One region of the Janthinobacterium foliorum genome, then DNA from elsewhere that is predicted to be linked to it. Evidence: predicted binding sites of a transcription regulator. Region 1 holds the regulator's gene; each other region holds the start of a gene.
What was found. Region 1 encodes sigma-54, which starts transcription at its own class of promoters, with help from an activator protein. Its sites were predicted from a motif close to TGGCANGNAANCTGCTTT; they were not measured.

Region 1 (7,568 bases):
ACGGAAGCGCTGACGGTATACCCGGATGAAGAACGGATGGAAACGGATGTCCCTGTCGACATCCTGACGGGCGCCTCGCGCATCCATGGCGTGGGCATGAAGGCGAATAACGCGACCGGCGTGGTGGAAGTGCACAATGCCCTGCGCATCGTGCTGCCGCCGAAACCACGGCCAGGTGCCGCGGCCAAATGACAGAATGAAACAAGGAAACCATAATATGAAAAACATCTTGCTGCTGACCCTATTTTCGCTGGCCGTCATGGGCACGGCGCATGCCGAAAAGGCCGATTCCGAGAAGGAAGCCGTCATCACGGCCCAGCGCGGCCAGGTCGATGACGTCAAGCAGACGCGCACCCTGACGGGCGACGTGGTGCTGGTGAAAGGCACCTTGACCATGAAGGCGGGCCGGGCCCTGATCACGGAAGATCCGCAGGGCTACCAGTTCATCACCTTCTGGGCCGATCCGGGCAAGCTGGCCACGTTCCGCCAGAAGCGCGATGGCGCGGGCGACCTGTGGGTGGAAGGCGAAGCGGAGCGCGTGGAATACGACAACAAGACGGAAGTGGTGAAACTGTTTTCCAAGGCCAAGCTGACGCGCCTGGAAGGCACGAAACCGACGGACGTGGCCAACGGCGCCTTCATTTCGTATGACAGCCGCAAGGAAGTGTTTACGATGGAAAACTCCGACAGCGGCACCAGCACCCCGGGCGCCGGCAGCGTGCGCATGGTGATCCAGCCGAAGACCAAGGCCCCAGCGGCGGAGAAGGCGCCAGCGACGCCTGCGCCAGGAAAGAAATAATGGAAAATACACGTTGCGGCAGCACCCTGATCGTTCGCGGGCTGCAGAAAACCTATGGCAAGCGGCAAGTCGTGCATGATGTGTCGCTGCAAGTCGAATGCGGCGAAGTGGTGGGCCTGCTGGGCCCCAACGGCGCCGGCAAGACCACCTCGTTCTACATGATCGTCGGCCTGGTGCCGTCCGACGGCGGCACCATCGATATCAGCGGCGTGGACATTTCCAGCCTGCCGATCCACCGCCGCGCGCAGATGGGCCTGTCCTACCTGCCGCAGGAAGCGTCCGTGTTCCGCAAGCTGACGGTGGAAGACAATATCCGCGCCGTGCTGGAAATCCAGACCGTCGAAGGGCGTCCCCTGAAGAAGGCCGAGATCGAAGAGCGCCTGGACAAGCTGCTGGCCGACTTGCAGATTGAAAAGCTGCGCGAGAACCAGGCGCTGTCCCTGTCCGGTGGCGAACGCCGCCGCGTGGAAATCGCCCGCGCGCTGGCCACCGACCCGCGCTTCGTGCTGCTCGACGAACCGTTCGCCGGCGTCGATCCGATTGCCGTGATCGAGATCCAGCGCATCGTGCGCTTCTTGAAGGAGCGCAATATCGGCGTGCTGATCACCGATCATAATGTGCGCGAGACGCTGGGTATCTGCGACCGTGCCTACATCATCAACCAGGGCTCGGTGCTGGCGTCGGGACGCCCCGACGACATCATCGCGAACGAGTCGGTACGCCGGGTCTATCTGGGCGAACACTTCCGTATGTGAGCCAATGAAACAATCATTGCAGCTGCGCACCTCGCAGCACCTGGCACTGACGCCTCAGTTGCAGCAATCGATACGCCTGTTGCAATTGTCTACCCTGGAATTGCACCAGGAACTCGAGCAACTGTTGACGGACAATCCCCTGCTCGAACGGCTCGACGATCCGCTCGACCGTTCGCTGCGGCTGCTTTCCGATGGCGCCCTCAGTTCCACGGCGGCACCGGCCGAAGCGCCGCCCCAGCCGCCGGGCCAGGACGCGCCGGTGGCGCCGGCCGAAGCCGAGACGTTTGACGGCGAGGGCGGCGACGCCCCGGCCGCCATGGATGGCGCCGACAGCGACTGGAGCGAGGCGAGCCGCGGCAAGGCGCCCGACGACGAGGATTCGCGTCCGCAGCTGGAAGCCCACCACTGCACCCTGCGCGAGCACCTGATGGAACAGATGCGCGTGACGGTGCTGGAATTGCGCGACCGCGCGCTCGTCGAACTGATCATCGATGCGCTCGACGACAATGGCTACCTGGAAGAGCCGCTCGACGACATCCTGGCGCGCCTGCCGGAAGAGCTGGAGATCGATGCCGACGAGCTGCGCACGGCCTTGTCCCTGCTGCAAAGCTTCGACCCGCCCGGCGTGGGCGCGCGCAACGCGTCCGAGTGCCTGGCGCTGCAGATCAGGCGTTTGCCGCACATCGCCATGGTGACGCGCCGCATGGCCCTCGTCATCGTGGAAAAACACCTGGCCTGGTTTGCCCAGCGCGATTTCAACAAGCTGAAAAAAGCCCTCGATTGCGACGACGAAGACTTGCGCGAGGCGCAGACGGTGATCCGCCTGTGCAACCCGCATCCGGGCGCCGTGTTTGCCTCGGACGTGTCCGATTACGTGGTGCCCGACGTCGTCGTCAAGCGCGCGCGCAGTGGCTGGCAGGTGACGCTGAACAACGACGTCATGCCGCGCCTGCGCGTCAACGCCATGTACGCCAATTTGTTGAAGCAGGGCAAGGGCGAAGGGGCCATGGGCGCACAGTTGCAGGAAGCCAAGTGGCTGATCAAAAACATGCGCCAGCGCTTCGACACCATCCTGCGCGTGGCACAGGCGATAGTAGAACGACAAAAGAATTTTTTCTCGCATGGGGCCGTTGCCATGCGTCCCCTTGTGCTCCGTGAAATAGCTGATACACTGGGTTTACACGAGAGTACTATCTCGCGGGTAACAACTCAAAAGTACATGCTGACCCCGCACGGCATGTTCGAGTTGAAATATTTCTTTGGTAGCCATGTCGCCACCGAAGCGGGGGGCGAAGCGTCATCGACGGCGATACGGGCATTGATCGTGCAACTGACAGGAGCTGAAGACCCTAAAAATCCTTTATCCGACAGTAAGATTGCGGACATGCTGGGGGAACAAGGCATGGTGATTGCGCGACGTACTGTTGCCAAATACCGGGAAGCATTGAAAATTCCGCCAGTGAGTCTGCGTAAGTGTTTGTAAGTTTTTTTCGGTTCCTCTGCGGGCCGGATACGATGGACCGCACGAACCCGAATCATCTTTAGGAGTGTGTATGAATCTCACCATCAGCGGACATCATCTTGAAGTGACACCAGCCATCCGTGAATACGTACAAGCGAAACTGGAGCGTGTGAAGCGTCATTTCGATCAAGTCATCGATATTGCCGTGATTCTGACCGTCGACAACCTCAAAGAGAAAGAAAAACGTCAAAAGGCCGAAGTCAACCTGCGTCTGAGCGGCAAGACCGTCTACGTGGAAAGCCTGGCGCAAGACCTGTATGCCGCGATCGATACCCTGATCGACAAGCTGGACCGGCAAGTGATGAAGTACAAAACCAAAGTGCAAGGGCACGGTAAAGAGGCGATCAAGCATCTGCCAGACAACTCGGATGAAGAAGTCGCCGCCGTCTAAACGGCCTGCCACTGTCAACCGGTTGTGATCAACTAAGGGCGCGCCTACCGCGCCCTTTTTTGCGCCCGTCGCCCGCGTCGGGCAGGGCCACGGGAACGCAATATTGCACCCGAAGGCGCTAGAATGTTGCCATGCCCACTACTTTCCATCCTGCCATGAGCGACTTCGTCCAGACTGCCATCCGCAACCGTACCGGCCACATCGTGCTGGACCGCCCGAAAGCCTTGAATTCCCTGTCGCTGGAGATGGTGCGGGCCCTCAGCGCCACCCTGCTGGCCTGGCGCGACGATCCGCAGGTAGACGCCGTGGTGATCCGCTCCAGCAGCGACAAGGCCCTGTGTGCGGGCGGCGACATCCGCTTCTTTTACGATGCGGGCTTGTCTACGCCGCAAGGCGGCAGCGCACTGCTGGAAGATTTTTTTACTGAAGAATATGCATTAAATCATTTAATTCATTTCTATCCAAAACCGTATATCGCCATCATGGATGGCGTGGTGATGGGCGGCGGCATGGGCGTGGCGCAAGCCGGTCCCGGCAACCAGCTGCGCATCGTGACGGGCCGCACGCGCATGGCCATGCCGGAAGTCAATATCGGCCTGTTTCCCGACGTGGGCGGCAGTTATTTCCTGTCCCGCCTGGCGGGCCAGCTGGGCTTGTACCTGGGCTTGACGGGTTTGACCATCGGCGCGGCCGATGCCTTGTACACGGGCCTGGCCGACGTGTACCTGCCTGAAGCGCAGATGCCCGCGCTGCTGGCCCTGTTCGAGACGACGCAGGGCGAAGCCTTGCCCGTCGCCATCAAGGCCCTGGCGGCCCCGTTCCAGGCGCAGGCGGGCGATTCCGCGCTGGCCGCGGCGCGCACGGCGCTGGACCGCCACTTCGGCGCCGGCAACGTGGCCGCCATCATGGCCTCGCTGGCGCAGGACGACAGCGCGTTTGCCGGCAAGGCGCTGGCGGCCATGCGCTTGCGCTCGCCGCTGATGATGTCGGTGACGCAGGAGCTGCTGCGGCGCGGCGCGCATCTGGGCGTGGCCGATTGCCTGCGCATGGAACGCACTGTGGTGCGCCACAATTTCGAACATGGCGAAGTGCTCGAAGGCGTGCGCGCGCTGGTGGTCGACAAGGACAATGCGCCGCGCTGGAATCCCGCCAGCCTGGACGAGGTCGACGCAGCCATGGTGGCGCGCTTCTTTGCGCCCGTCTGGCCGGCACAGGCGCACCCGCTGCGCGACCTGGATAGGCCCTAAGCCCGTTCGCGGTGGCGCAGCACGACTCTTTCGTTGGCGCTGAAATACTGCGTCAGCCGTTCTGCCATGTACACGGACCGGTGCTGGCCGCCCGTGCAGCCGAGCGCCACCGTCAGGTAGCTGCGGTTGTCGGACTTGAATGATGGCAACCATTTTTCGATGAAGGCGCGGATGTCGGCCAGCATTTCCAGCGCGCTGGGCTGGGCATCGAGGAAGGCGATCACGGGGGCGTCGCGTCCGTCGAGCGGGCGCAGCGCCAGGTCGTAATAGGGATTGGGCAAGGCCCTTACATCGAAGACGAAATCGGCGTCGAGCGGCACGCCCAGCTTGAAGGCGAACGATTCGAAGAACAGGGTCAGCGGCGCGCGCTCGGAGGCGACGATATCCTTGATCCAGCTGCGCAGCTTGTTGGCGCTCAGCTCCGAGGTATCGATCACATGGCCCAGCTGTTCGATGGCCGACAGGCGTTCGCGCTCTTCCGAAATGCACTCGATCAGGGTGCGGCGGCTGGCCGGATTCTGGTTCGGACGCAATTCATGCGACAGCGGATGGCTGCGCCGCGTCTCCGAAAAACGCGCCACCAGCGCATGCGTGGTGGCCGTCAGGAACATGACTTTGACATCGTGCCCCTGGTCGCGCAGCAGCGCCACATTGTGCGGCAAATTGGCCAGCGATTCGGCGCTGCGCGCATCGACGGCGACGGCCAGTTGCGGCGCGCCTTCATCGAGCAGGGTTTGCACCAGGCTGGGCAGCAAGCCTGGCGGGAGGTTGTCGACGCAGTAGTAGCCGGTATCTTCCAGCACATTGAGTGCGACGGATTTGCCGGAGCCGGATATTCCGGTAATAAGGACGATATGCATACGACGATCATACAATAAAGGCCGACGCTCTGCCTCCAAGGCAATTATCTTTACAAATTATTGCAATTCGATATGTTGTATTGCTTGGACGAACGAGGGGGCAGCATGGGGTGCGCAGAGCACTGCCGCGTCTCTGCGCAACGGCTCGCCCATGCATGGGCGAACTCCTTGGCAACATTAATCGCCACTCATGGCGAGTCGTTGGTGTAGCAGGGAATTCACGCAGCACTGCTGCGTGCCTGCGCAACGGTTCGCCCATGCATGGGCGAACTCCTTGGCAACATTAATCGCCACTCATGGCGAGTCGTTGGTGTAGCAGGGAAGTCACGCAGCATTGCTGCGTGCCTGCGCAACGGTTCGCCCATGCATGGGCGAACTCCTTGGCAACATTAATCGCCACTCATGGCGAGTCGTTGGTGTAGCAGGGAATTCACGCAGCACTGCTGCGTGCCTGCGCAACGGTTCGCCCATGCATGGGCGAACTCCTTGGCAACATTAATCGCCACTCATGGCGAGTCGTTGGTGTAGCAGGGAATTCACGCAGCACTGCTGCGTGCCTGCGTAACGGTTCGCCCATGCATGGGCGAACTCCTTGGCAACATTAATCGCCACTCATGGCGAGTCGTTGGTGAAGCAGGGAATTCACGCAGCACTGCTGCGTGCCTGCGTAACGGTTCGCCCATGCATGGGCGAACTCCTTGGCAACATTAATCGCCACTCATGGCGAGTCGTTGCCGCTCCATGAACTCCTGCAAGGTATCGATGCCGCGCAGTTGCAGGATGGTGTTGCGCACGGCCGCTTCCAGCAGCACGGCGATGTTGCGGCCGGCGGCGACGGGGATGACGACCTTGCGTACGGGCAAGCCGAGCACATCTTCCGTGGGGAACAGGAAAGGCAGGCGTTCCACTTCTTCTTCCAGCGCATTGCGGCGCACCAGGTGCACGATCAGCTTCAAACGCATCTTGCGGCGCACGGCCGTTTCGCCAAAGATGGCCTTGATGTCGAGCAAGCCCAGTCCCCGCACTTCCAGCAGGTTTTGCAGCAGGGGCGGGCAGCGGCCTTCGATCATGTTGGGCGCGATGCGCGAGAATTCGACGGCGTCGTCGGCCACCAGGCCGTGGCTGCGCGAGATCAGTTCCAGCCCCAGTTCGCTCTTGCCCAGGCCCGAATCGCCCGTGATCAGCACGCCCACGCCCAGCACGTCCATGAAGACGCCATGCATGATGATGCGCTGCGCCAGTTTTTTCGACAGGTAGACGCGCAGGAAGTCGATCACTTGCGCGGCCGGCAGCGGGGTGGAGAACAGGGGAATGTTTTGCTCGTCGCAGATGGCGAGGATGTCGGGCGGCGTTTCCAGGCCTTGCGCGATGATCAGCGCGGGCGGGCCGCCGGCGATCAGTTCGCCGATCACGTGGGTGCGCGTATTGACCTTCAGGCGCTGGTAGTAATTGATTTCCTGGTGGCCGAAGACCTGGATGCGGCCCGGGTGGATCAGGTTCAAGTGGCCCACCTGGTCGGCGGCCGACGAGACATCGCCGGAGATCAGGCGCTCGCCGCCCGGGAAGCCGGCGAACCAGCCCAGTTGCAGACTTTCACGATTATCGTCGTACAGGCGTTGGATCGTCAGCGGCGTTTGCAACATGGCAGTCTTCTTCAGGAGTGGAGGAATACCTGAAGTTTAACCCGCCGCTTGAAGACTAGGTTGCCAATTGACGATGCGCGAATGCACGGATTTCGGTTCCGGATCCGTGGCCAGTGCCGTGCGGAAAGCATCGTCAGAAAACATTTCGGCGATTTCCGAGAGGATTTCCAGATGTTGCTGCGTGACATGATCTGGAATCAGCAGGAAAAACAGCAGGTTCACGGGCTTGCCATCGGGCGACTCGAATGGAATCGGCTCGGCCAGGCGCACGAAGGCACCCAGCGGTGCTTTCAGCGTCTTGCTGCCCTTGACTCGGCCATGCGGCACGGCCACGCCGTGGCCCAGGCCTGT
Region 2 (7,568 bases), on a different contig from region 1:
CACGTAGATCGTCAGGTCCGACAATTCCGGACTGAAGGTGGCGGCCAGGTTATCCCCGCCCGATTCGACCAGGATCAGGTCGAGAGCGGGGAAATCCGCCTGCATGCGCGCGATTGCTTCCAGGTTGATGGACGCGTCCTCGCGGATGGCCGTGTGCGGACAGCCACCCGTCTCCACGCCCATCAGGCGCTCGGCCGGCAAGGCATCCGCGCGCAGCAGGATTTCCATGTCTTCCTTGGTGTAGATGTCATTCGTGATGACGGCCATGTCGTAGCGCTCGCGCATGCCCTTGCACAGCATTTCGCACAGGGCCGTCTTGCCCGAGCCGACGGGGCCGCCGATGCCCACGCGCAGCGGATTGGAGGTAATCGAAGTCATGTCATGGTCTCTCGTTGTAGTGTTCAGGAGCGGTACAGCCGGCTGTACTGCACTTCGTGCCGCATCGACAGCAAGGACAGGCCGGGCGCCCAGTTGCCCATCTCGTCGTCGTGCAAGGTTTGCGCCGTGAGGGCCGCCGCTTCCAGGTCGGGCCGCAGGGACAGCAGCAATCGCTGGCCCGCCACCTGCCCCAGCGGCACGGATTTCACGCACACCAGCACCTGGTTTTCCGCCCAGGCGAACAGCATGGCCAGCAGCGCTTGCTCGCGCGGAATCGCCAGCGCCGCCACGGCGCAGGCATACGCGGTGGGCAAGGCCACCTCCGGCTGGCCCTGCAGCATGTCGATCAGGACACCGTCGGCCACGCCCAGTTCGGCCAGCAATTTGGTCAGCGAATAGCCCATCTGGATGGTCTCGGCGCGAAATTCCGCCGTGTCGCGCGAAGCGATGAAGCGCTCGCTCCAGCGCTGCACGGCGCGCAGGTCCTGCTCTTCAAACGCCTGCATCAAGCGCCAGCACAGGGGTGCTTCCCAGCGCGCCACCACCTGCGCCAGATGCTGCGCGATCCAGTCGCGCGCCGTGGCCGCGTCATGTACCAGGCCGGATTCCAGCGCCGCTTCCAGTCCCTGCGAATAGCTGTAGGCGCCGATCGGCAAGGCGGGACTGGCGAACTGCAGCAAATGCAGCAGGGCCGACGCCTGCATCATGCAGTGTCACCGGGGCGGTGGATTTTCTGCCGCAGCGGCACGGGCGCCAGCAAGTGCTGGCCGTGGCCGTCGTGGTGGCCATGGCCGCCGCCGTACGCGCCCGCTTCCGGCTCGAACGGCGCGTTCTCCTCCGTCACCAATGCCTGCAAGCCTTCCAGCATTTCCTTCAATACCGGGTCCTTGCGGATGCGCAGAAAGCCATCGCCCACCTGCGCCTGCGTGTGGCGGTTGCCCAGGTGAAAAGCGCAGCGCAGCAGGGACTGCGCGTCACGGCAGCGCACCAGATAGGTCGGCTCGCGCGCGGCGACGATCTGCACCACCTGCCCTTCCGGCCCCGTCATGCGCTCGCCGTCGCGCAGCACCGTGCCGCGCACGGTAAACACGGCCACTTCGCCGCCGTTCGACAGCACGGCGCGCAGCCGGCATTTTTCGCGCTGGTCGTAGGGCAGCACCAGTTGCGCCACGGCGGCGCGCTGATCGTCCGCCGCCAGTTTGGTATGCAAAGTGAGCATGATGTCTCCTGCCTAAAATAGAAAATAGCGCTGCGCCATGGGCAGCACGCTGGCCGCCTCGCACACCAGCAGCTGGCCGTCGGCGCGCACGGCGTAGGTTTCGGGGTCCACTTCCATATGCGGCGTGGCGCTGTTGTGGATCATGTCGTGCTTGCGCAAGCCGCGCATGTTTTTCACGGCGATGACGGATTTATTCAATTTGAGCTGATGCCCGATATCGAGGTCGTAAGCCGCCTGCGAGACGAAGGTAAACGACTTTTTCAGGCCGCCGCCAAAGGCGCCGAACATCATGCGATAGTGCACGGGCTGCGGCGTGGGAATCGAGGCATTCGGGTCGCCCATCTGCGCGGCGGCGATCATGCCGCCCTTTAAAATCATCGATGGCTTGACGCCGAAGAAGGCGGGCTTCCACAGCACGATGTCGGCGATCTTGCCCGCCTCGATGGAGCCCACCACGTGCGATATCCCGTGCGTGATGGCCGGGTTGATCGTGTACTTGGCGATGTAGCGCTTGGCGCGGAAATTGTCGCTGCGCGCCGTGTCGGGCGCCAGCGCGCCGCGCTGCACCTTCATCTTGTGCGCCGTCTGCCACGTGCGCATGATCACTTCGCCCACCCGCCCCATGGCTTGCGAATCGGACGACATCATCGAAATGGCGCCGATGTCGTGCAGGATATCCTCGGCGGCGATGGTTTCGCGGCGGATGCGCGACTCGGCAAAGGCCACGTCTTCGGCAATGGCCGGGTCCAGGTGGTGGCACACCATCAGCATGTCCAGGTGCTCGTCGAGCGTGTTGACGGTGAACGGGCGCGTCGGGTTGGTCGAGGAGGGCAGCACGTTGGCCTGCCCGACGGCGGCGATGATGTCCGGCGCATGGCCGCCGCCCGCCCCTTCCGTGTGAAAAGTGTGGATGGTGCGGTCCTTGAAGGCGGCCAGGGTGTGCTCCAGGAATCCTCCCTCGTTGAGGGTATCGCTGTGCAGCGCCACCTGGATATCCATGCGTTCCGCGACGCTCAGGCAGTTGTCGATGGCGGCCGGCGTGCTGCCCCAGTCCTCGTGCAGTTTCAGGCCGATGGCGCCCGCGCGCACCTGCTCTTCCAGCGGCAGCGGCAGGCTGACGTTGCCTTTGCCCATGAAGCCCAGGTTCATGGGAAAGGCGTCGGCGGCCGCCAGCATGGCGTGCAAATGCCACGGTCCCGGCGTGCAGGTGGTGGCGGCGGTGCCCACGGCCGGTCCCGTGCCGCCGCCCAGCATGGTGGTCACGCCGCTCATCAGGGCTTCCTCGATCTGCTGCGGGCAGATGAAGTGGATGTGCGTGTCGACGCCGCCGGCCGTGACGATCATGCCTTCGCCGGCGATGATCTCCGTGGCGCCGCCGATGGCCAGGGTCACGCCGGGCTGGATATCCGGGTTGCCCGCCTTGCCGATGCCGAAAATCAGCCCGTTTTTCAGGCCGATGTCGGCTTTCACGATGCCCCAGTGGTCGAGGATCACGGCGTTCGTGATGACGGTGTCCATCACCTCGGCCGCGCAGCGCTGCGACTGGCCCATGCCGTCGCGGATCACCTTGCCGCCGCCGAACTTCACTTCTTCGCCGTAGATGGCGTAGTCATGCTCGATTTCGATGAACAGGTCCGTGTCGGCCAGGCGGATGCGGTCGCCCTTGGTGGGGCCGAACATCTCGGCATAGGCGCTGCGGGGTATACTGGCCATCTCAATCCTTTCCCGGTGGCGTAGCTTGCAATTCGCCCATCACTTCGCCATTGAAGCCGAAGACCTTGCGTTCGCCCGCCAGCGCCACCAGTTCCACGGTGCGCTGCTGGCCCGGCTCAAAGCGCACGGCGGTGCCGGCCGTGATATTGAGGCGCATGCCGTAGGCGCGCCAGCGCTCGAACGACAGCGCCGGGTTGACCTCGAAAAAGTGGAAATGCGAGCCCACCTGGATCGGCCGGTCGCCCCGGTTCGCCACCACCACGGTCGCCGTGGCGCGGCCCGCATTGATGCTGATTTCGCCTTCTTCCAATCTGTATTCGCCTGGTGTCATGATGGTTTCCTTCGTCTATGCGCCCTACACTGGCCGGCGGATCGCCGGCGCGACACAGGCACGGCGCGGATGGCGCCCTGCCATGCAATGAAAACTACGGTATCGGATGATGCACGGTCACCAGCTTGCTGCCGTCGGGGAAGGTCGCTTCCACCTGGATGTCGGGGATCATCTCGGCGATGCCGTCCATGACGTCGCCGCGCGAAAGGATCTTCGTGCCGTCCGACATCAGCTGCGCCACCGACTTGCCGTCGCGCGCCCCTTCCATGATGGCCGCGCTGATCAGGGCCACCGCTTCCGGGTAGTTCAGCTTCAGGCCGCGCGCCAGGCGCCGTTCGGCCAGCAGCGCGGCGGTAAAAATGAGCAGCTTGTCTTTTTCGCGGGGAGTCAGGTCCATGTCTTTCCTTGTGATGTCAGGTATTCCAGCTGCGCGGAACAACCGCGTCGCGCCCCAGCATGGCGGGGCGCAGCAGCTGCCAGGCGGCCAGCATGATGCGGCGCGCCGCCTCGCTGTCGGCGCACAGCAGGCGCACCACCACCAGCGATTTCATCTGCGTGGCGCCAAATGCGGCGCCGGCCGGCACGGCGATCCCGCGCACGGCCGCCAGCACGGCCGGCGCAATGGGCATGCCGACGGCGATCAGGGTGGCGCACACCGTGTGGCCCGCCAGGCCCAGCGGGCTGGCCATCAGCGCGCCGCCGGCCGCCAGCACGCCCTGCTCCCACCACAGCAGCTTGCCGCCGCGGCGGATCTGCACCTGCTGGCTGATGCTGCCGCTATTGAACACTTCGCCCGAGGCGCTGCGGCCCAGGCAGACGATGTCGCAGCCGATGTAGCTGGCGTCCGGCGCCAGTTCCACCGTGTGGCGCAGGCGCACGCAGGCCTGGTCGAAGAAGATGCTCTCCTGCGGCAGCCACTCGATGGCCGCGCCGCTGCCTGCGCGCAGCGCGATGCGCTGGCCCGAGACGTGGCCGTTGGCGCGGTACCATTTGGCCGCGCCCGGCGAGGTGAGGAACGCGTGCGCGCCATCGCCGACGGTGGCGTCGACGGCCAGCTGGTCGCCGCCCACCACGCCGCCGGGCGGATGGATGATGATGGCGTGGCAGACGCCATCGCCTTCCGGATACAGGGGCTTTTGCACGCGCAGGGGACCGCTGTGCGTGCGCTCGACGAGGCGGCTGACGCCATCGTGCAGCGCAAAGCCCAGGCGCAGATGCGCCTGCCAGGCGCTGTGGGCGCTGGCGTCAGAAGGCGTGGCGAAATGGGGGCGGTCTGGCATGCACTGCAATCGTGTAAATAACGATCAACAAAGCAGAAAATGTGCCAGTTACGACGGGGGCCGGCAATTGGCGGCGCGGCGCGCTGTCCAGGAAGGAAAAAGTGAGAATCGTGCACCGTGAAATGGCGGGCGCACCACCGTGGTGCGCCCGCCACGCCCGGCGCATGCTAGGCAGTCACGGTGCCGCCAGGTACGGGCTCTTGCCGCCGTCGGCGATGAAGCCGTCGATGCGCCGTTCCAGCACGGGCAGCGGCACCGACCCCATTTCCAGCACCATGTCGTGGAAGGCGCGGATGTCGAAGTGCTCGCCCAGCGCCATTTCCGCCTTGCGGCGGCCATCGAGGATGGCCATCTCGCCCAGGTAGTAGGACAGCGCCTGGCCCGGCCAGGAGATATAGCGGTCCACCTCCGTCTCGATTTCATGCGCGGACAAGGCCGTGTTCTCGTGCAGATAGGCCTGCGCCTGCGCGCGCGTCCAGTCCTGCGCGTGGATGCCCGTGTCGACCACCAGGCGCGCGGCGCGCCAGGCCTGGTAACTGAGCATGCCGAAGGTTTCATAGGCATTCTCGTAGATGCCCATCTCGGCGCCCAGGCGCTCGCAGTACAGTGCCCAGCCTTCGCCATACGCGGAGATGTAGGCGCGGCGGAAGGCCGGCCGGCCCTTCTGCTCCAACGCCACGGGCATCTGGAAGGCGCGGCCAGGCGCCGATTCGTGCAGGGTCAGCGCCGGCATGCTGTACAGGGGCCGCGATGGCAAATCATAGGTATTGACCAGGTAGACGCCCGGCCCGCCGCGGCCCGACGTGTAATGGGGCGCCTGCTCGTCCGGCACGGGGATGATGGCAAAGCGCTGGCGTGGCAGGTAGCCGAAATACTGCGCCGCCTTGGCATCGAACTTCTTGGCCACCCAGGCTGAGCGCATCAGCAGCTCTTGCGGCGTGCGCGCATAGAATTGCGGATCGCTGCGCAAGAATTGCAGGAAGGCGGCAAAGTCGCCCTTGAAGCCCGTCTGCGCGATGGTGGCGCCCATCTCGGCGCGGATCTTCTCCATCTCGCGCAGGCCGATGGCGTGGATCTGCGCCGCGCTCATGTCCGTGGTGGTAAATTCCGTGATCTTCGACTGGTAGTACGCCTTGCCGTCGGGCAGGCGTTCGGCAGCCAGGGTCATGGCCGCGCCGGGAATATACACGTCGCGCATGAAGGCCAGCAGCTCGCCGAACGCCGGCATGACGGCGTCGCGGATGGCTTGCACGGCGGCGGCGCGCAAGGCCGATTGTTCCTGCGCCGGCATGCTGGCCGGCAGCTGCCGCAAGGGCTGGTAATACAGGGTCGCCCGCGCATCGGCCGCGTTGGCCACGTCGGCCAGCGCCTGCTCGCGCCCCGCCAGCGTCACGCGCGGCGGCGTGAAACCGCGCCGCAGGCCGGCGCGCATATTTTCCATCTGCTCGCTGAAATAGCGCGGCACGTCATTGAGCTGCGCGATGTAGGCGCGGTAGTCGGCGCTGGTGCGCAGCGGCTTGCGGGCAGCATATGCCAGGTCATTCCAGAAAGCCGTATCGGCATTGAGGGGGCGCTCATACTCGCGGAACTGCTGCGCCGCCAGCAAGGCCGCCACCTGCGCGCGGTAGACGGCGAAGTTGACGCCATCGTCGCCCGCCAGGCTGGCGGAATCGAGCGCATCGAGCTGCGCCAGCACGCGCGCCCAGTAGTCGCGGCGCTTTTCCTGCGTGGCCGCGTCCACGCGTGGCAGGCCGGCGTCCAGCTTCTGCTCCTGGCGCCATTGCCATTCGGCGCCATAAATCTGCAGGAACTGGCCAGCGGCGCCCGCAGGCGGCACGGTGTCGGTGGCTGCCGCGGCAGCGCCGCCGAACAGCATGCATGCGCCCAGCAGCGCGGGGATCAGTCTTTTCACGGAATACTTGCCCAAGAGAAAAAAGAGCCAGCATACCTGCTCACGCCAGCGCCAGCATCCTTTTTTCGCGCAGCAGCGCCGTAAAGGCCTGCGCCGGCAATGGCCGGCTGAAGTAATAGCCCTGCATCTCGTCGCAGCCGTGCTCCGTCAGAAAATCCACCTGCGAGCGCGTTTCCACTCCTTCGGCGATGACGCGCATGTCCAGGTTGTGCGCCAGCGAGATGACGGAGCGGGCGATGGCCGCGTCGCTGCTGCTGGTGGTGACATCATCGACGAAGGATTTGTCGATTTTCAGCACGTCGATGGGGAAGCGCTTCAGGTAGCCCAGGCTGGAGTAGCCGGTGCCGAAGTCGTCGAGCGAAATGCCCACGCCGATATCCTTCAGGCGCGTCAGGGCCGCCACCGCCTTGTCCGGATCGCCCATCACGGTGCTTTCCGTGATCTCGATGCCCAGGCAGGCGGGCGCGATGCCGTACTTGCGCAGGGCCGCCTCGACGAACGGCACCGTGCGGTCCTGCGCGAACTGCTTGCCGGACAGGTTGACGGCCACCTTGATGCTGCCCAGGCCCGCATCGTGCCAGGCGCGGATCTGCGCGCAGACGCTTTCCAGCACCCACTCGCCGATGGCCGTGATGGAGCCGTACTCCTCGGCCAGGGCGATGAACAGGCCTGGCGGCACCTTGCCCAGCACGGGATTGTCCCAGCGCAGCAGGGCTTCGGCGCCCAGCATGGTGC
Region 3 (7,568 bases), on a different contig from region 1:
ATCTTTTGCGCCAGCTGCGGCTGTGCGGCCAGCAAATCGGCCACGGCCCGCGTCAGGCCGCGGCTGCCCATGCTGTGGCCCACCAGGTACACTTGCGCCGCCTCGGTGCTGGCAAGAAAGTCGGCGAGGAAGGCCGTGATGTGCGGCGTGCTCCATTCGATATTGTTTTCATCAATGGTATAGCCGGCAACATCGCCCTGCGACGGCCAGCTGTAGAAGACGGGCGCGCCGTCGAAGCCCAGGTCGTAGGCCATCTGTCCCGTGCGCCGGGCCGCATCCTCGAACGTCACGTTGTAGCCGTGCACGAAGACAAACGCGCTCTTGCCGGCCGCAGCGCGGATCTGGGTTTTCATGGCGGCAAAAAAATTCTCGCGGTCCTGCACCTCGGCGGACAGCAGCACCACGTGCTTGGCCGGGTCCTCGCGAAATTCCAGCCGCCACAGCGACGGCGATTCCAGCTGGCCCATGCGATGGTCGCGCGGGATGCTGATGTCGCAGCTGCCATAGCTGAGCGGGCCGTCGTCGGCGCCGTTGCCTGCCGTCATGCTGCGCTGGCCGCTGAAACGCTGGGCCGGCGGCTTGCCGACATCGCGCCGGCGGTCCGTGGCGAAATACACTTTGACGACGGCATAGTTCGAGACGACGGCGTTCTTGTCGGCCGGTGCCGGGACTGCCTCCGCCTCCGGCAGGGGCGCAGGCGGGCGCTGCAGCGCATCGAGCAAGCCTTGCGCGGCAAACAGGGCTTCCATGTCGTCCGGCACCTTGGCCGTGGCCAGCGCCGCGGAAAGCGCCAATTGCAGCCGCGTATCGGCAGGGTTCGCTTCCAGCGCGGCGATGGCGGCCAGGATAGCCGCCGCGCTGTCGAATTTGGCGATGGCCGCCTTGATCTGCTGGTAGTGGGACGTGACGGCGGCCGGCGCGAGGCCGGGCGCGCCATGTTCGATGGCCGCGACGACGGCGGAAGTGATCAAGTCCATGCGCCACCTGCCTTTCAGGTCAATCTGGATTGAATGTCAACCCATATTGCCATAAAAGCACGCGCAAGGCGACTTGTCCAGCGGCGCACGCACCTTGCGTATCACATATCAATGCCGTTCAATGCTGCTTGTCGTCGCTGAACTGCTGCGCCAGCGACTGCAGGGGCGCCAGCGTCAGGCTGCCGCGGCTCACGTGCTCGGGGATGGCGACGCGCACGGGCTTGCTGTGCATATTGCTTGACGACAGCACATTCGTGGCCGTTTCCGGCGCCGCGTTCCACACGGGATCGTCGATGCCTTCAAACACATGTTTCAATTGCTCGCCCCAGGTATCGCGGATCATGCGGAAATACTGGTTCTTTTCATCGATGGTGACGAAGCGCGTGACGGCCAGGCTGCCCGTCTCGTAGACGAGCAGGTCCAGCGGCAAGCCGACGGAAACGTTCGAGCGCAGGGTGGAATCCATGGAAATCAGCGCGCACTTGGCCGCTTCGTCCAGGCGCGTGAACGGATTGATGACCCGGTCGATGATGGGCTTGCCATATTTGGCTTCGCCGATCTGGAAATACGTGTTTTCATCGTGCGATTCGATAAAATTGCCGGCCGAATACACCTGGAACAAACGGCAGCGTTCGGCGCCGATCTGCCCGCCCAGGATGATGCTGACGTTAAAATCGATGCCGCAGTCGGCCAGGGCCTTCGCTTCGCGCTGGTGCACGGTGCGCACGGCGTCGCCCACGATGCGGGCCGCGTCGTACATATTGCCCACGTTCCAGATGCTGCGCCCATCCGCATCCACGTGTTCGGAAACCAGCTGGCGGATGGCTTGCGAGATCGACAGGTTGCCGGCCGTCATCAAGACCAGCATGCGGTCGCCCGGGTTCTCGAACACGCTCATCTTGCGGAAGGTGCCCACCTGGTCCACGCCAGCGTTGGTGCGGGAGTCGGACAGGAAGACCAGGCCTTCATTCAGGCGCACGCCTATGCAATAAGTCATCGTAGCAAATTCAGTCAAAGGGGAAGCATTCTACACCAGCCGGGCCTGCCAACTATGCTGCAAGGCCCGGCCAGCCTCATTCCTGCCCGTTGAGACGGGCATGTACGGGCACGATCTGCACATCGACTCTTAACGTTTCCGTGCCGCCACCCTGGCGCACGCCGCGCACGGGCGCGGCCGAATCGTAGTCGCGGCCGATGGCCAAGCGGCAATACGCATCCGTCATCAGCCGCGCATGGGTGACGTCGATGCTGACCCAGCCCGCGAAATCCGTGTCTTCCGTCCAGGCATCGACCCAGGCATGGCTGGCCGCGTGGCCCGTCGTGCCCGGATCGATATAGCCGGACACGTAGCGGGCCGGGATGCCCCAGGCGTGGCAGCAGGCCAGGAACACATGCGCGTGGTCCTGGCACACGCCGCGTCCCAGGGCCAGGGCGTCGCCGGCCGTCGTGGTGACCATGGTGGCGCCGCTTTCATAGGCCACCTTGCCGACGATGTGCTCTGCCAGGCGCAGCAAGTGGCCCGTGCCCGCCGTCACGCGGCGGTCAGGCAGGCTGGCCGCGGCCAGTTCCAGGATGGCGGGGTTGGCCTGGGTAAGTGCCGTCGGCATGGTAAACAGCAGCGGCGACAGGGTATCGACCAGGTTCAGGCGTCCCTTGTGCGGATAGATGGTTTCCACCACGCCATGCGCCACCAGGCTCAGGGAGTGATGGCTGCCATTGATGGTCAGCATGTGCGACAGGTTGCCGTAGGCATCCGTGTAGGCGTGGCACTGGCCCGGCGTGGCGATCTGCCAGGACAGGGCCCGCTGCTGCGGCTCGATGCGCGGCGTCAGGTGCAGCTGCTGGATGGTGTAGGCCAGCGGCGCGCTGTAGGCGTAATGGGTTTCGTGGCGGATGGTGAGCTGCATCAGGCCGCCAAGGGAACGAGGAAGTCGCGGCTGACCCGGTTGCCCAGGTCATAGATGTTTTCCAGAAACTCCGTCAGGGTCAGGTGCAGTCCCGCCTTCATGATGTCGTCGATGTGGCCGAATTTCAGCTCCGCATGCAGCTTGCCGGCGAAGCGCTCCGTATCGGCGGACACGTCGTTGCGGATATGTTTTAAATTTTCCACCACGTCATCCATGCAGGCCAAGAGCGACCTGGGCATGTCGCCGCGCAGCATCAGCAATTCCGCCACGCGCGCCGGGGTGATGACGTCGCGGTAGACCTTGCGGTAGATTTCGAAGCCAGAGACGGAGCGCAGCAGGGCCGCCCAGTAGTAAAAGTCGCGCTGGGTGATGTCTTTCGACGTGTCGCGCGCGCCGTGGAATTTCACGTCGAGGATGCGCGCCGTATTGTCGGCCCGTTCCAGGAAGGTGCCCAGGCGGATGAAATGGATGGCTTCGTCCTTCAGCATGGTGCCCAGGGTCACGCCGCGCGACAGGTGCGAGCGGTATTTCACCCATTCGAAGAAGGCGCTGGGGTCCGTTTCCAGCAGATTGCTCTTCAGGCGCTTCTGCATGTCGAGCCAGGTGGCGTTCTGGATTTCCCATACTTCCGTCGTCAGGGTGCCCCGCACGGCGCGGGCGTTTTCGCGCGCCCCCGTCAGGCAGGCGAGGATGGAAGATGGGTTGTTCGGGTCGCGCACCATGAAGTCGAGCACGTCGCGCGTATGAAAACGGCCATATTTGTGGTCGTACGCGCTTTGCAGCTCGGAAATGCCCAGGGTGGCGCGCCAGCCCTGTTCCGCGTCCTGCTCGGACTGCGGCAGCATCGACGTCTGCATGTTGACGTCCAGCATGCGCGCCGTGTTTTCGGCCCGTTCCGTGTAGCGGGCCATCCAGAACAAATGATCGGCGGTGCGGCTCAGCATGTTTTCTCTCCTGCCTGATAGTTTGCTTTTTCTTCCGCAACGGCGGGTTCCAGCACCCACGTATCCTTGGTGCCGCCGCCCTGCGAGGAATTGACCACCAGCGAGCCTTCGCCCAGGGCCACGCGGGTCAGGCCGCCGGGCACCATGGAAATCGTCTTGCCGGACAGCACGAACGGGCGCAGATCGATGTGGCGCGGCGCGATGCCGGCGTCAACGTAGGTGGGGCAGGCGGACAGGGCGAGGGTCGGCTGGGCGATGTAGCCGCCCGGATTGGCCAGCAGGCGCTGGCGGAAGTCCTCGATCTGCGCCAGGCTGGACGCCGGCCCCACCAGCATGCCGTAGCCGCCCGCGCCGTGCACTTCCTTCACCACGAGCTTGGGCAAATTGGCCAGCACGTAGGACAGGTCGGCGCTCTTGCGGCACTGGTACGTCGGCACGTTGTTCAAGACCGGTTCCTGCGACAGGTAAAACTTGATCATGTCGGGCACGAAAGGATAGATCGACTTGTCGTCCGCCACGCCCGTGCCGATGGCGTTCGCCAGCGTCACCCGGCCGGCGCGGTAGACGGACAGCAGGCCCGGCACGCCCAGGGACGAGTCCGAGCGGAAGGCCAGCGGGTCGAGGAAATCGTCGTCGACCCTGCGGTAGATCACGTCCACGCGCTTCGGTCCCCGCGTGGTGCGCATGTACACGGAATTGTCGTTGACGAACAGATCCTTGCCTTCCACCAGTTCCACGCCCATCTGCTGGGCCAAAAAGGCGTGCTCGAAGTAGGCGGAGTTGTACATGCCGGGGGTCATGACGACGACAGTGGGATCGTCGACGCCCATGGGCGCGACGGAACGCAGGTTGTCGAGCAGCATGTCCGGATAGTGGTCGACGGGGGCGATGCGGTTGCGCGCAAACAGTTCCGGGAACAGGCGCATCATCATCTTGCGGTCTTCCAGCATGTAGGACACGCCGGACGGCACCCGTAAATTGTCTTCCAGCACATAGAATTCGCCCTGGCCGGCGCGCACGATATCCACGCCGGCGATGTGGGCATAAATGTCCGAGGCGACGGCGATGCCCTGCATTTCCGGGCGGTACTGCGCGTTCTTGTAGATTTGCTCGGCAGGAATGATGCCCGCCTTGATGATGTTTTGCTCATGATAAATATCATGGATGAACATGTTCAAGGCTTGCACGCGCTGCACGAGACCCGTTTGCATCTGCGTCCACTCGGCGGCGGGGATGATGCGGGGGATGGTATCGAAGGGAATCAGGCGTTCCGTGCCGGCATCGTCACCGTAGACGGCAAAGGTGATGCCGACCCGGCGGAACGTCAGGTCGGCTTCGGCCCGCTTGCGGGCGATGGTGTCGGGGGATTGCTGCGCCAGCCAATTGTCGAATTCACGATAGTGTTCACGTACCTTGCTGTCCGATCCCACGTCATCTGCAGTCATTTCATTGAAAAAATTTGCCATGTTGAGATTTCCCCTTGAGCCGTATCTGACTATAGCTCAGCAGAAATCATGCCAGTGCCACGCACCTGAAAATGTGTAAAAAATGACCACTTTTGTGGCGTAAATCCGTCATCCGCACCGTATTGGTGCGTTACGAGGCACTCTTGGGGACGTCGGCAGGCTGGACGAAGGGACGGCAATCGACGGGCAAGTCGAAGATGAAGCTGGTACCCGTTTCCGGCGAGCTGTCGACGGCGATGCTGCCGCCGTGGCTTTCCGCCACGTTTTGCACGTAGGGCAGGCCGATGCCCCAGCCGGGCGCGGGGCCCAGGTTTTCGCGGCGCAGGTAGTCGAAAATGCGCGCGCTCTGTTCCGGCGAAATGGGCCGCCCGCCGTTGTGCACGTTGACGATCATGCGCTCGTGCGTAGCTTCCACGACAACGCTGATGGGTTCGTCATCGCCATACTTGATGGCATTGCCGAGCAGGTTTTCCAGCGCCCGGCGCAACGAATTCTCGCACCACCAGCCCGTGACGGATTGCCCGCTGACGATGCATTTGCCCGGATGCTGCAGGTTGACCTGGCTGGCCACGGCGTGCGCCAGCGGCAGGATATCGAACTGGCTCAGGGCCAGCGGCAGCTGCTGGCCCCGGTGGTAGCTGAGCGTGTCGAGCAGCTCCTCGATCATGCTGTCGAGGCGCTTGCCGTGGTCGGCGATCTTCTGCGCCAGCGCCGCCACCTTGTCCGGCTCCGTTTGCCGCAGCAGCAGCAGGGCGCTGGTGCTGATGACGGCCAGCGGATTGCGCATGTCGTGCGACAGGCCGGCCGCGATGCGGCGGCGGAAACCTTCATGCATGGAAGTAAATTCGCGGATCGATTCGCGGATGCCCATGTCGATCGAGGCATTGATGATGCGCCAGTCCTTGCTGTGCAGGGTGATGTGCGATTCGTGCGCGACGGCGGCGAAGCAGTCGCGGAAGATCTGGTACTCCTGGATTACCTGTTCCGGCCCGTAATTGGTCATGCGCGCCCGCTCGTTGCCATGCACGGCGGGCACGTTGCTGTCGCTGGTGGCGTTCTCGCGCGGGTGGCCGGGCGTCAGGGCTTCGGCCAGGTTATCGAAGAAGGCGGGCAGGGTATTGATGAGGATGGGCGTGAGCAGCTGGTCCGCGCCCCGCACACTGGCGCGCACGCGCTGTTCCCAGGCCGTCAATACCGCATCGCGCATGGCGAAGAGGCGCTGGGCGCGCGCCAGCGGACGGTGGGGGCGCGCCTGCCGATCTGCCTGATGATCCGTGGCAAGTTTCATCTGAACTCCTTGCAGGAATGGCTATGCTTTCGATAGTATGCGCCAATTCCGCGGCCAGGGAAACGCCCGCATGCGCGCTTTACGGCACGCTGTCGCCTTGCTGTAACACGCCGTGCAGGCGGGCCAGCGCCTGCGACCAATCCTGCAGTGAGAAGTTCTGTGGATCGTCATGACCATTCGCAAAGCCCGTATCGAGCACGGCGTGGAAGGCGGGAATCAGCCACGTTCCCTTGCGCACGCCGGCGGCCAGGTACAGCAGGGCCAGCCGTTCATATTGCGCCGGCGTAAAACCGGGATCGGGCGCCAGGCCATCGTTGCCCTTGCCGCCGCCCGGGACGGAGTTGCGCGGCTGCACCAGTTCCACGTGCAGGAACAGCCCCGTCCACGACGGCTTGTCCTTTTCCAGCTTGCTGGCGTAGCTGGCCGTGCCAAAGTCGCGCACCTGCAGGGAGCCGCCCAGGCGGTTGACGTAGACATGGCCTTTCGGCCCGCCGCCCAGCGCGGGATTGCGCAGCGTAAAGTCGTTGAAATCCCAGCTGGCGTCGTTGATGTGGGCGGGAATGGGTTCTGCCAGGAAATTCGGATAGCTGGTGTCGTGGATGACAAAGTAGCGTGCGACGGGCGCTACCAGGCGGCCCACGGCACGCGACAGGGGCGCATCGACGGCGCCGCCCACGTCGGCCTCGCGGATGCCGCGCGCCGCCAGGTACGCGCGCAGGGCGGCGGGCGCGATGGCCATGCGCCGGCCGATGTGGCTGTCGAGAAAGTCCGGCAAGGGCGCGCTGGCGCCCAGGCGGGCATAGCGTTGCACGGGCCGCAACAGGCAGGTGGCTTGCGCCCGTGCATCGCCCTGGAAGCCGCTTTTCCAGGCGGCGTAGGGGCAGGGCGCTTGCAGCTGGGCAGCGGCGGGCAGCGACATGGCGAGTAACAGGAGCAGGGCAGGGAATCTCATGCGGGCATTGTCGCCCAAGCCTGCGTTGCGGCAC

Region 2: a site for sigma-54 is predicted at 4,951-4,968, ahead of ACZ92H_RS06035 (urease accessory protein UreD). Genes of this name have one in related genera too.
Region 3: a site for sigma-54 is predicted at 5,331-5,348, ahead of ACZ92H_RS17360 (circularly permuted type 2 ATP-grasp protein). Genes of this name have one in related genera too.

The regions. Positions count from the first base shown of each region.
Region 1 is NZ_CDXDQE010000014.1:111,339-118,906, reverse strand. It holds gene lptC (LPS export ABC transporter periplasmic protein LptC) at 1-192, shown strand, start outside; gene lptA (lipopolysaccharide transport periplasmic protein LptA) at 218-799, shown strand; gene lptB (LPS export ABC transporter ATP-binding protein) at 799-1,554, shown strand; gene ACZ92H_RS24070 (RNA polymerase factor sigma-54) at 1,559-3,037, shown strand; gene hpf (ribosome hibernation-promoting factor, HPF/YfiA family) at 3,108-3,467, shown strand; gene ACZ92H_RS24060 (enoyl-CoA hydratase/isomerase family protein) at 3,623-4,714, shown strand; gene rapZ (RNase adapter RapZ) at 4,711-5,574, opposite strand; gene hprK (HPr(Ser) kinase/phosphatase) at 6,282-7,217, opposite strand; gene ACZ92H_RS24045 (PTS sugar transporter subunit IIA) at 7,254-7,568, opposite strand, start outside.
Region 2 is NZ_CDXDQE010000002.1:349,777-357,344, forward strand. It holds gene ureG (urease accessory protein UreG) at 1-378, opposite strand, end outside; gene ACZ92H_RS06010 (urease accessory protein UreF) at 402-1,082, opposite strand; gene ureE (urease accessory protein UreE) at 1,082-1,597, opposite strand; gene ureC (urease subunit alpha) at 1,610-3,310, opposite strand; gene ACZ92H_RS06025 (urease subunit beta) at 3,312-3,641, opposite strand; gene ACZ92H_RS06030 (urease subunit gamma) at 3,736-4,038, opposite strand; gene ACZ92H_RS06035 (urease accessory protein UreD) at 4,055-4,921, opposite strand; gene ACZ92H_RS06040 (DUF885 domain-containing protein) at 5,097-6,833, opposite strand; gene ACZ92H_RS06045 (EAL domain-containing response regulator) at 6,874-7,568, opposite strand, start outside.
Region 3 is NZ_CDXDQE010000008.1:144,563-152,130, forward strand. It holds gene ACZ92H_RS17340 (alpha/beta hydrolase) at 1-977, opposite strand, end outside; gene ACZ92H_RS17345 (proteasome-type protease) at 1,096-1,974, opposite strand; gene ACZ92H_RS17350 (transglutaminase family protein) at 2,051-2,884, opposite strand; gene ACZ92H_RS17355 (alpha-E domain-containing protein) at 2,884-3,828, opposite strand; gene ACZ92H_RS17360 (circularly permuted type 2 ATP-grasp protein) at 3,822-5,294, opposite strand; gene ACZ92H_RS17365 (sensor histidine kinase) at 5,425-6,582, opposite strand; gene ACZ92H_RS17370 (hypothetical protein) at 6,662-7,534, opposite strand.